2 linked regions of the Glaciimonas sp. PCH181 genome follow. The protein of the gene in region 2 interacts with the protein of the main gene of each other region in a pairwise test. Links are inferred from orthologs where the notes say so. Each region holds a gene or a part of one and is shown on either strand. Other genes may lie near its edges.

The links.
Region 1: the proteins of dnaE (region 2) and rplL interact in binary tests that used the Escherichia coli proteins (3 or more experiments, as listed by UniProt). The link is inferred for Glaciimonas sp. PCH181 from one-to-one orthologs.

The regions. Positions count from the first base shown.
Region 1 is NZ_PYFP01000002.1:893,748-896,629, forward strand. It holds rplL (50S ribosomal protein L7/L12), read right to left. Parts: upstream 1,688-2,882; coding sequence 1,313-1,687; downstream 1-1,312. Other genes in the region: rpoB (DNA-directed RNA polymerase subunit beta), read right to left, coding at 1-983; rplJ (50S ribosomal protein L10), read right to left, coding at 1,765-2,304; rplA (50S ribosomal protein L1), read right to left, coding at 2,661-2,882. UniProt on the Escherichia coli protein: The binding site for several of the GTPase factors involved in protein synthesis (IF-2, EF-Tu, EF-G and RF3). Is thus essential for accurate translation.
Region 2 is NZ_PYFP01000001.1:2,406,996-2,413,874, reverse strand. What follows is about bases 1,260-5,298. They hold dnaE (DNA polymerase III subunit alpha), read left to right. Parts: upstream 1,260-1,630; coding sequence 1,631-5,098; downstream 5,099-5,298. Other genes in these bases: C7W93_RS11030 (O-antigen ligase), read left to right, coding at 5,241-5,298; C7W93_RS11040 (sulfurtransferase), read right to left, coding at 1,260-1,501. In the rest of the region: LPS export ABC transporter permease LptG, read left to right, coding at 1-14; C7W93_RS11045 (sirohydrochlorin chelatase), read left to right, coding at 121-507; more of C7W93_RS11040, read right to left, coding at 611-1,259; more of C7W93_RS11030, read left to right, coding at 5,299-6,494; lipid A export permease/ATP-binding protein MsbA, read left to right, coding at 6,491-6,879. UniProt on the Escherichia coli protein: DNA polymerase III is a complex, multichain enzyme responsible for most of the replicative synthesis in bacteria. This DNA polymerase also exhibits 3' to 5' exonuclease activity. The alpha chain is the DNA polymerase catalytic subunit.

The sequences.
Region 1 (2,882 bases), on a different replicon or contig from region 2:
AACAGCTCTTCGGTCAATTCGTCGTTCGCGTTGGCAACCACTTCACCGGTGTCTTCATCGACGATGTTGCGCGCCAATACACGGCCTAGCAAATAGTCTTCCGGTACCGAAATGTGCTTGATACCAGCCGCTTCGATGTCGCGTACATGCTTTGAATTGATCCGCTTGTCTTTGGCGACCAATGCATTGCCAGACTTGTCAGTAATGTCAAAACGTGCAACTTCGCCGCGCAGGCGCTCTGCTACAAATTCCATCTCCGCGCCATCATTGCGCAAAGCGAAATTATCGAATACGAAGAAATTAGCCAGAATCTGCTCGACCGACATGCCGATCGCTTTTAACAGAATCGTGACTGGCATTTTCCGACGACGATCGACACGGAAGAACAAAATGTCTTTCGGATCAAACTCAAAATCAAGCCACGAACCACGGTAAGGAATAATCCGCGCCGAGAATAGCAGTTTGCCTGATGAGTGGGTCTTGCCTCGGTCATGCTCAAAAAATACGCCAGGCGAACGATGCAGCTGAGACACGATGACGCGCTCTGTACCGTTAATGACGAACGAGCCAGTAGTTGTCATCAAAGGCAATTCGCCCATGTAGACTTCTTGCTCTTTCATTTCTTTAACGACAGGCTTTGTTGGAGATTCTTTATCAAGAATAACCAGTCGCACTTTGGCACGCAGAGGCGACGCGAACGTCAATCCACGTTGTTGACATTCCTTGACGTCGAACGGTGGATCACCGAGGACATATGACAGGAATTCGAGACGCGCAAAACCATTGTGCGAAACGATAGGAAAAATGGACGAGAAGGCAGATTGCAAACCTTCATTTTTACGTTGAGACGGTACTTTGTCTGCTTGCAAAAAGCCCAGATATGACTCGAGCTGGGTCGCCAGCAGGAACGGAACTTGATGAACGTTTGCACGTTTCGCAAAAGATTTGCGAATGCGTTTTTTCTCAGTAAATGAGTAATGCATGGACACTCCGTGAGTGACAGGAAGGATAGAGAATTCAGGATTCGATAAGTAATGTAGCCATATCGGGCAACTAACCAATGCTACCAACGCTGTTAGCTACTAGATAAAACCCACAACCCAACAGCTACGAAACCTCAAGTCTCAGCCCTTCAAGCTCGGCTGCAAAAGGAACGCTATAACCCGATCAAGAGTTAACTAGGTCGAATAAAGAAGACCCAGAACAATAAAATCGAAAACGACAAAGGAGCCAAAGCCGAATGCCCACTTTCGGGGGATTCTGCACTTTGACTCCTGCGTCACCTTGACGGCGACGCACTGTGAAATCAGAATTACTTGATTTCAGCTTTCGCGCCAGCGTCTTCCAATTTCTTCTTGGCTGCTTCAGCGTCTGCTTTAGAGACTGCTTCTTTAACTGGCTTCGGTGCACCGTCAACCAAGTCTTTAGCTTCTTTCAAGCCCAAGCCAGTGATTTCACGAACAGCTTTAATTACGCCAACTTTGTTCGCGCCGAATTCAAGCAGATTAACTGTGAATTCAGTTTGCTCTTCAGCAGCAGCAGCAGCGCCGCCGCCAGCGCCGCCAGCAACAGCAACAGCTGCAGCCGATACGCCAAATTTTTCTTCGAATGCCTTAACCAGGTCATTCAATTCCAAAACGGTCAGGGCGCCAACTGCGTCCAGGATTGCGTCTTTGTCAAGTGCCATGTGAAACTCCTAATTTTATTGATAACTACATCTAATTGGTACTAACGCTGAAAAAAGCGCTGAAACACTGCTTTTAATTAAGCAGCGACTTCAGCATCCGCTACAACTTCAGTAGCGACGACACCGGTTTCGGCTTCTTTTTTCGCTGCCAAGGCAGCCAAACCACGCACAAATCCAGAGATAGGAACTTGCATCATGCCCACAACTTGGGCCAGCAAGACTTCACGGCTCGGAATACTTGCCAACGCTACGACAGCCGCTTTATCAAGCGTCTTGCCAGCGTAGTTACCCGCTTTCAGGACTAGTTTGTCGTTGGTTTTTGCAAAGTCAGCTAAGACTTTAGCAGCAGCAACGGCATCGACCGAGATCGAATAGATCAACGGACCAGTCATTTCTTTGGCGAGTTCAGCAAAAGCGGTACCTTCAACAGCGCGACGAGCTAATGTATTTTTCAATACACGCAGGTACACACCTTGGGTACGCGCATTGGCGCGCAGTTGCGTCAAGTGACCAACCTGGATGCCACGGTATTCGGCCAGTACGATAGTCTGCGCAGCTTTCACTTTTGCAGAAACTTCGGCTACAACGGCCTTTTTGTCATTCAGATTGAGACTCAAGATCAACCTCCATAAATGATGCTCGGTAATGACATAGCCGCAATTGGCTATTCACCTCACATCGGTTCGAACACGGCGTCCGAAGTTAGGAGTTCAGTACTAGCACGCTATTCACGCAACAGTGTTGAGACTACAAAACTTGTTCGGGTGCACCATCTGCGTTGGGTACCAGGCGCTTCAATTTCTCGCTTGGGATTTAACTTTGTGCACCAACCTGCGTGCACGCTGCCCAACGGTCTTTGATTGTCTGGATCGACATAATTGCTTATGCCGGTCCAGCCCAAAGATTCGCCTGAGTCGCCAGCGTTAGTACATAGTTACGTACTGTCGCGACGCCTCAGGACTTAATTCAAATATTAAGCAACCAAGCTTGCTTGCTCAACACGGATGCCAGCACCCATTGTTGAAGACAGCGAGACCTTGCGCAGGTAAACACCTTTGCTGGTTGCTGGTTTAGCTTTGCTCAGCGCATCGATAAGTGCCAACAAATTCGATTTCAATTCAGCATCGCTGAACGATTTACGACCGATAGTGGCGTGAATAATACCGCCTTTGTCAGTACGGTATTGCACTTGACC
Region 2 (6,879 bases):
TTGAGCGGCGGTGATGTGTTGCTTTCATCGGGAACTGGGACCGGGTCTGCGGCAGATGTGAATATCAACATTACTCAGTATTAATCGGCATCCTCAGCATTAATAGGCACAAATAAGTAAATGCAAACGCAAACAAATAAGAAAGCAATGATTCTGTTCGCGCATGGAGCGCGTGCGGCTAGTTGGGTGGAACCGTTTGAGCGTCTTCAAAAAATCACTCAGGAACGATTGCCTGATGTGCGGGTTGTGTTGGCGTTTCTGGAGTTGATGACGCCGCAGTTGCCGGAGGTTTTAGGTGGATTTGCTGCGGATGGTGTGACTGAAATCACGATTGTGCCGGTGTTTTTGGGGCAGGGTGGGCATGTTAAGCGGGACTTGCCGTTGTTGGTTTTAGAAGCGCAGGAGCGGTATCCGGGGATGGTGATTAATGTGGTGGAGGCTGTAGGAGAGCAGGTTGGGGTTTTGGATGCTATTGCGGGGTACTGTGTTGGGAGTGTTCGGTTGTAATTGAAACGGTTTTTTCTCCCGTTGATGCAAGCCGGGCCGCACTCGGCTTGCGTCAACGGAGCCCTAACCGTATTAGCCTTTTTATTTTACTCACTACGCCAGATTACTCAGCCGGAATTGTGTACTTCACGGCAAGGCTTTTCTGAGAGATTTTTTTAGGTGGGCAATGTGGGCAGGATTGTCCGACAACATATTCTGGTGACAATTGTTCGCGCGGGGTAACTACGGTGCGGCAAACAAAACATTGCACAGCTGCTGTTTCTTGCAGTTGGGGATTCAGCGCCGTCCGATAATCGAATACAAAGCAATCGCCTTTATAGTGTGCGCCGCCACATTCTTCAAAATACTTCAGAATTCCGCCGTCCAATTGATAAACGCTGTCAAAGCCGATTTCCTGCATATGAATAGCGGCTTTTTCGCAACGAATGCCACCGGTGCAGAATGTGACAACTGTTTTGTCTGCCAGCGCATCCTTATGGGTGGCGATCACCTCGGGAAACTCGCTAAATTTATCAATCCGATAATCAATCGTATTATCGAATGTTCCTACGTCCACCTCAAATCCATTACGCGTATCCAACATTACTACTTCACGACCGTTATCATCATGCCCTTGATCCAACCAGCGCTTCAGTGTTTTTGGCGGTACGGATGGCGCGCGGCCTAGTTCTGGCTTAATCAGCGGATGTTTCATCGTAATGATTTCGGCTTTGAGCTTGACCAGCATGCGCGTGAACGGTTGGTTTTTTGAATAACTCTCTTTTACTTCCAGATCAGAAAAGCGTGCATCAGCGCGTAACCATGTCAAAAACTGATCAATTTGTTCACGCAAACCCGCCAGAAACAGATTAATGCCTTCCGGGCTAAGTAAAATCGTTCCTTTTAATTGCAGTTGCGTGCACGTTGTCAGAAATTCTGCGCGTTTGTCCGCAGTATCGTCGAAAGTGATAAATTTATATGCTGCGATGTTGACGTAAATAGGTGTGGACGACATAAGATTGGGTGTGTGTGGTTTCACTGTAAGTCATTGATTTCACAGTATTATAAACGCGTGTCGGCTTTTCAACGCGATTTACACGCATGAATGGCGATTCGGATCGAGGGCCGATGTAAAATACGGCCCATGACGACACCGCAATTCACCCATCTCCGCCTGCATTCCGAATACTCAATTGTCGATGGCTTAGTCCGCATCGATGACGTAATTAAAGCCGCCGCGAACGATCAGCAAGCGGCGCTAGGGATCTCCGATCTTGCCAACCTGTTTGGCATGGTTAAATTCTACAAGGCTGCCCGCAGTAAAGGCGTGAAGCCGATCATTGGTTGCGACGTCTGGATTACCAATAACGAGACGCGCGATAAACCATCCCGGCTGCTGTTATTGGTCAAGAATCGCGCTGGTTATTTGCAATTATGTGAATTGTTATCTAAGGCATGGCTGGAAAATTTGCATCGTGGCCGCGCTGAAATTCGCCAGGAATGGTTAGAGGATCTTCAGCATCAACCTAACGGTAACGGTCTGATTGCGTTGTCCGGGGCGCATTTTGGTGACGTCGGCATCGCCATTGACAATAGCAATCTGGCGGCGGCGAAACGCTGCGCCGAGCGCTGGATGACGATTTTTCCGGATAATTTTTACATCGAAGTGCAGCGTGCTGATCAGCCGAATATGGAGCCGCACGTTCGTCAGGCGGTCGCACTGGCCTCTGAGTTGCAATTGCCAGTAGTCGCGACCCATCCGATTCAATTTCTGGATAAAGAAGAATTTATCGCCCACGAGGCGCGCACCTGTATTTCTGAAGGCGAAATGCTGGCCAACGCCCGGCGGGTGCGGCGTTTCAACGATCAGCAATGCTTTAAAACCCAGGCAGAAATGGCTGCGCTGTTCGCCGACATGCCAGCGGCATTGCAAAACTCCGTTGAAATTGCCAAACGTTGTAATTTATCGCTGCAACTTGGTAAGCCCCAGTTACCGGATTTTCCAACGCCGGATGGGATGTCGATTGGCGATTTTCTGGATCAGCAGTCGAAAGATGGTTTGGAAATGCGGATGCTGCATTTGTTTCCGGATGAAGAGAAGCGCGAACAAAATCGGCAACGCTATCAGGATCGGTTGAAGTTTGAAATCGATACGATCATCAAAATGGGTTTTCCCGGCTACTTTTTGATCGTTGCTGAGTTTATTCGCTGGGCGAAAGAAAATGGCGTGCCGGTCGGACCGGGGCGGGGTTCTGGTGCTGGTTCATTGGTCGCTTATTCGCTGCAAATTACTGATCTTGATCCGCTGCGATATAACCTGCTGTTTGAGCGCTTTCTTAATCCTGAGCGGGTCTCGATGCCCGACTTCGATATCGACTTTTGCCAGGAAGGCCGTGACCGTGTGATTCAACACGTCAAGGATTTATACGGCAAAGATGCGGTGTCGCAGATTGCGACCTTCGGAACGATGGCCGCCAAGGGCGCGATTCGCGATGTCGGTCGGGTGCTGGATTTTGGCTATAACTTCTGTGATGGTATTTCCAAGCTGATCCCTTTCAAGCCGGGCAAGCACGTCACAATTGCCGATGCGATCAAAGAAGAGCCGATGCTGGCGGAGCGGCTGGAAAATGAAGAAGAGGTCAAGCAACTGTTAAGTCTGGCCCAGCAGGTTGAGGGGATCGCGCGGAATATCGGTATGCATGCCGGTGGCGTACTGATTGCACCCGGAAAACTGACCGATTTTTGTCCGCTCTACACGCAGGGCGGCGATGCCGGCGTGGTATCGCAATACGATAAAGATGATGTCGAGGCCGTTGGTCTGGTCAAGTTCGACTTTTTGGGTTTGACCACGCTGACTATTCTTGATCGCGCTGTGCGGTATATAAAGCATCTCGATCCGGCGATGGCGGACTTCAGTCTGGAGAAATTGCCGCTGAATGATCGCGCTTCGTATCAATTGCTGACCGCTGCTAAAACAGTCGCCGTATTTCAGCTGGAAAGCCGCGGCATGCAAGGGATGCTGAAGGATGCACGTCCCGATCGCTTCGAAGATATTATCGCGCTGGTGGCGCTATATCGTCCGGGTCCGATGGATCTGATTCCGGATTTCTGCAAACGTAAACACGGTGAACGTTTCGACTATCCCGATCCGCGTACCGAAGGTATTTTGTCTGAGACCTACGGCATCATGGTGTATCAGGAGCAGGTAATGCAGATGGCGCAGGTCGTCGGCGGCTACTCGCTCGGCGGCGCGGATTTGCTGCGTCGTGCGATGGGTAAGAAAAAAGCGGAGGAGATGGCAGAGCATCGTCAGATATTCCGTGACGGTGCTGCCAAAGATGGTTTGAGCGAAGCCAAAGCGGATGAAATTTTCGATTTGATGGAAAAATTCGCGGGCTACGGTTTCAACAAATCGCACGCCGCCGCCTACGCTTTATTGTCGTATCACACCGCCTATTTAAAAGCCCATCATCCGGCGGCCTTCATGGCAGCCAACTTATCGCTGGCGATGGATGACACCGAGAAAGTTAAAATTCTGGTTGAGGATGCGTTAGATGTTTGCAAGCTGACGCTGCTGCCGCCAGATATCAATCTGTCGGAATATCGCTTTACGCCTGAGGCCGAAGCGGGGAAAAAAGCGGCCTTCATTCGTTATGGTCTTGGGGCTGTAAAAGGCTCTGGCCAAAATGCGATTGAGGCTATTGTTGTTGCACGGAAAGAAAAACATTTCGTTGATTTGTTTGATTTTTGCGTACGCGTCGATAAACGCCAGATCAATCGGCGCACGATCGAATCCTTGATTCGCGCCGGTGCATTCGATAGTTTCAACGTGGATCGCGGTATTTTGATCGCTTCCGTGCCGCTGGCGATGGAAGCCGCAGATCAGAAACTGGCAGCGGCAAATCAGGTCAGTCTGTTCGGCGGCGATGATAGCGATCTGGAGCCGCCGCCAGAATATGTCAAGGCCACGCCATGGACCGATAAGCAAAAGCTCACCGAAGAAAAATCCGCGCTTGGATTTTATTTGTCGGGCCACTTATTTCATGCCTACGCGCCCGAAGCCCGTCGTTTTGCCCGCACGCCGTTAGGCAATCTGGAACCATCGCGTGATCCAAGAACACTAGCCGGAATCATTTCAGGATTGCGCACGCAAATGACTCAGCGCGGGAAAATGATCATTGTCACGCTCGACGATGGCAGCGCGACCGTGGATGTCACTGTCTATAGCGAGCAATTCGAGCCAAATAAAGCCTTCTTCAAGGAGGACGAATTTCTGGTCGTGCAAGGCAAAGTCTCGGAAGATCGATTTAACGGCGGCTTGCGCGTATCGGCCGAAAAAGTAATGGATATCGCCGCGGCGCGGATTCATTATGGGCGGCAATTTGTATTGTCGCTAACAACAGCAACCCCGCAGATCGGCGTTACTGAGCTGAAAGAAATGCTGTCGTCGCATCGCTCTGAAACCGGGCTGCCATTGACGGTTCACTATACCGGTCAAGAGATTGGATGCGATATTGTATTGGGTGATGCCTGGCGTATTTCGCCGAATGATGGTTTGCAGGCATCTTTGACTGCGAGATTAGGCAAGGATGCTGTCATGGTTGAGTATTGATTTTGGGTTACGACATTACACGAGCAAGCAATTAACGTCAGTGCGTAATGTAACGCTCATAACGTTCTTATCCCGATTATTAATATTAGGTGCCGCTGATAAAAGCTACAAGCACCTACTTTTTTTGTAAGCAATTTGGAGTATGAATTTGTCCTACTACACGTGGCCGGTATTTATTGCCATCATGCTTTTCCCGGCTTTTTCACTGGGACTACATAACGCCGGTAATATTTGTTTTTTTCTGGTTTTAATATTTAGTCTTATCGCCGGAATCAGTCGGTATAAACCGATGCAGATGCGGTTTGCGCAGCTACTCAGAGAGTATTGGCAGCTTCATCTTGCGATGGCTTCCCTGGTCATCGCAGTATTTTTGAATCAATTAGCTACAGGTCAGTTTGCCGTTAAATATTACGACACGGCGCTTCGGATTGCCCTCTTTTCGCCTGTGTTGTGGATCGTATTGGCTATACCGCTGAATTACTTAAAGAAAATGCAATGGGCATTTATTCTTGGCGTAGTCGGAGCGCTGGCAAAAACATACCTCATTACAAAAGGCGGCTCTGTCCGCCCGCTTAATATTGGTTTTTTGGCGACCATACCATTTTCCGGTATGGCCTTATTGTTTAGTGCAATAGTTGTCGTGTCGATAGGCTGGACCGAGCCGCGTAATAAATGGGTAATCGGACTTAAAGTTTTTGCTGGCTTGCTCGGGGTCTACGTCACTGTTTTGACGCAAACCAGAGGTAGTTGGATCGCCATTCCATTTTTTATCATCGGTATTTTTATTTCCGCTAAGAGCGTTCGTCTACGTCATCGCCTGACGATATTAATTTTTACGCTTGCTTTAATTGGTGTAGTTGCAACGTTTAGTACCGTTGTACAAACGAGATTTGCGGAGGCTAAATCTGACATATCGCTGTATGTTAACAAAGGAAATGAAGATACCTCGATCGGATTACGGTTACAGCTATGGGATGCATCGCTGCAATTATTTAAAGAGCATCCAATTTTTGGTGTTGGCAGAGCGAATTTTGATACAGGATTAGAAGATCTTGCCACGCGCAAATTGATTAGCGTCGAGACGGCTTCTTATTCCCACTCGCACAATGAAATATTGTTCAATATGGCGATTCTGGGGATGTTTGGGTTGCTAGGGATACTATCGATCTATTTTGTTCCCGCATATTATTTTGCGCGTGAACTTAACCATCCTGATCGAGAATTAAGGACGTCTGCTGGAATGGGATTAACAGTGTGTCTTGGATTTTTGATTCTGGGGCTGACTGATATGATGTTTTTTTGGAACGTTACTGGCGGTATCTATAGTATGAGCGTGGCGACGTTTTTTGCGTGTGTCATAAAACGAAAAAAAGAACTTGAACGGATTGCGTCATGACGGTTTCATCGTATTCAGGGTATTTCAAGCGGCTCGCCGTATTACATCGACCGTATAAAAAACGCTTGGCATTAGCGTTTCTCGGTATGGTGGTGACCGCAGCGACTGAACCATTAGTTGCCTATATTTTTAAGGTGTTGCTGGATCATGGCTTTGTAGAAAAACCCTCATTCCCTTTATGGCTGGTTCCGGTAGCAGTGATCGGCGCATTCGTTGCACGTGGCGCCTCCACCTTCTTGACCACATATATGATGAATTGGGTATCGACTAGAGTGCTCAATACCCTTCGGCGCCAGATGTTTACGCGTATGTTAGGCGTACCCATAGATTTTCACGCTACCCATACTGTTGGGCGCGTGATTAATTCTATTATGTTTGAAGTACA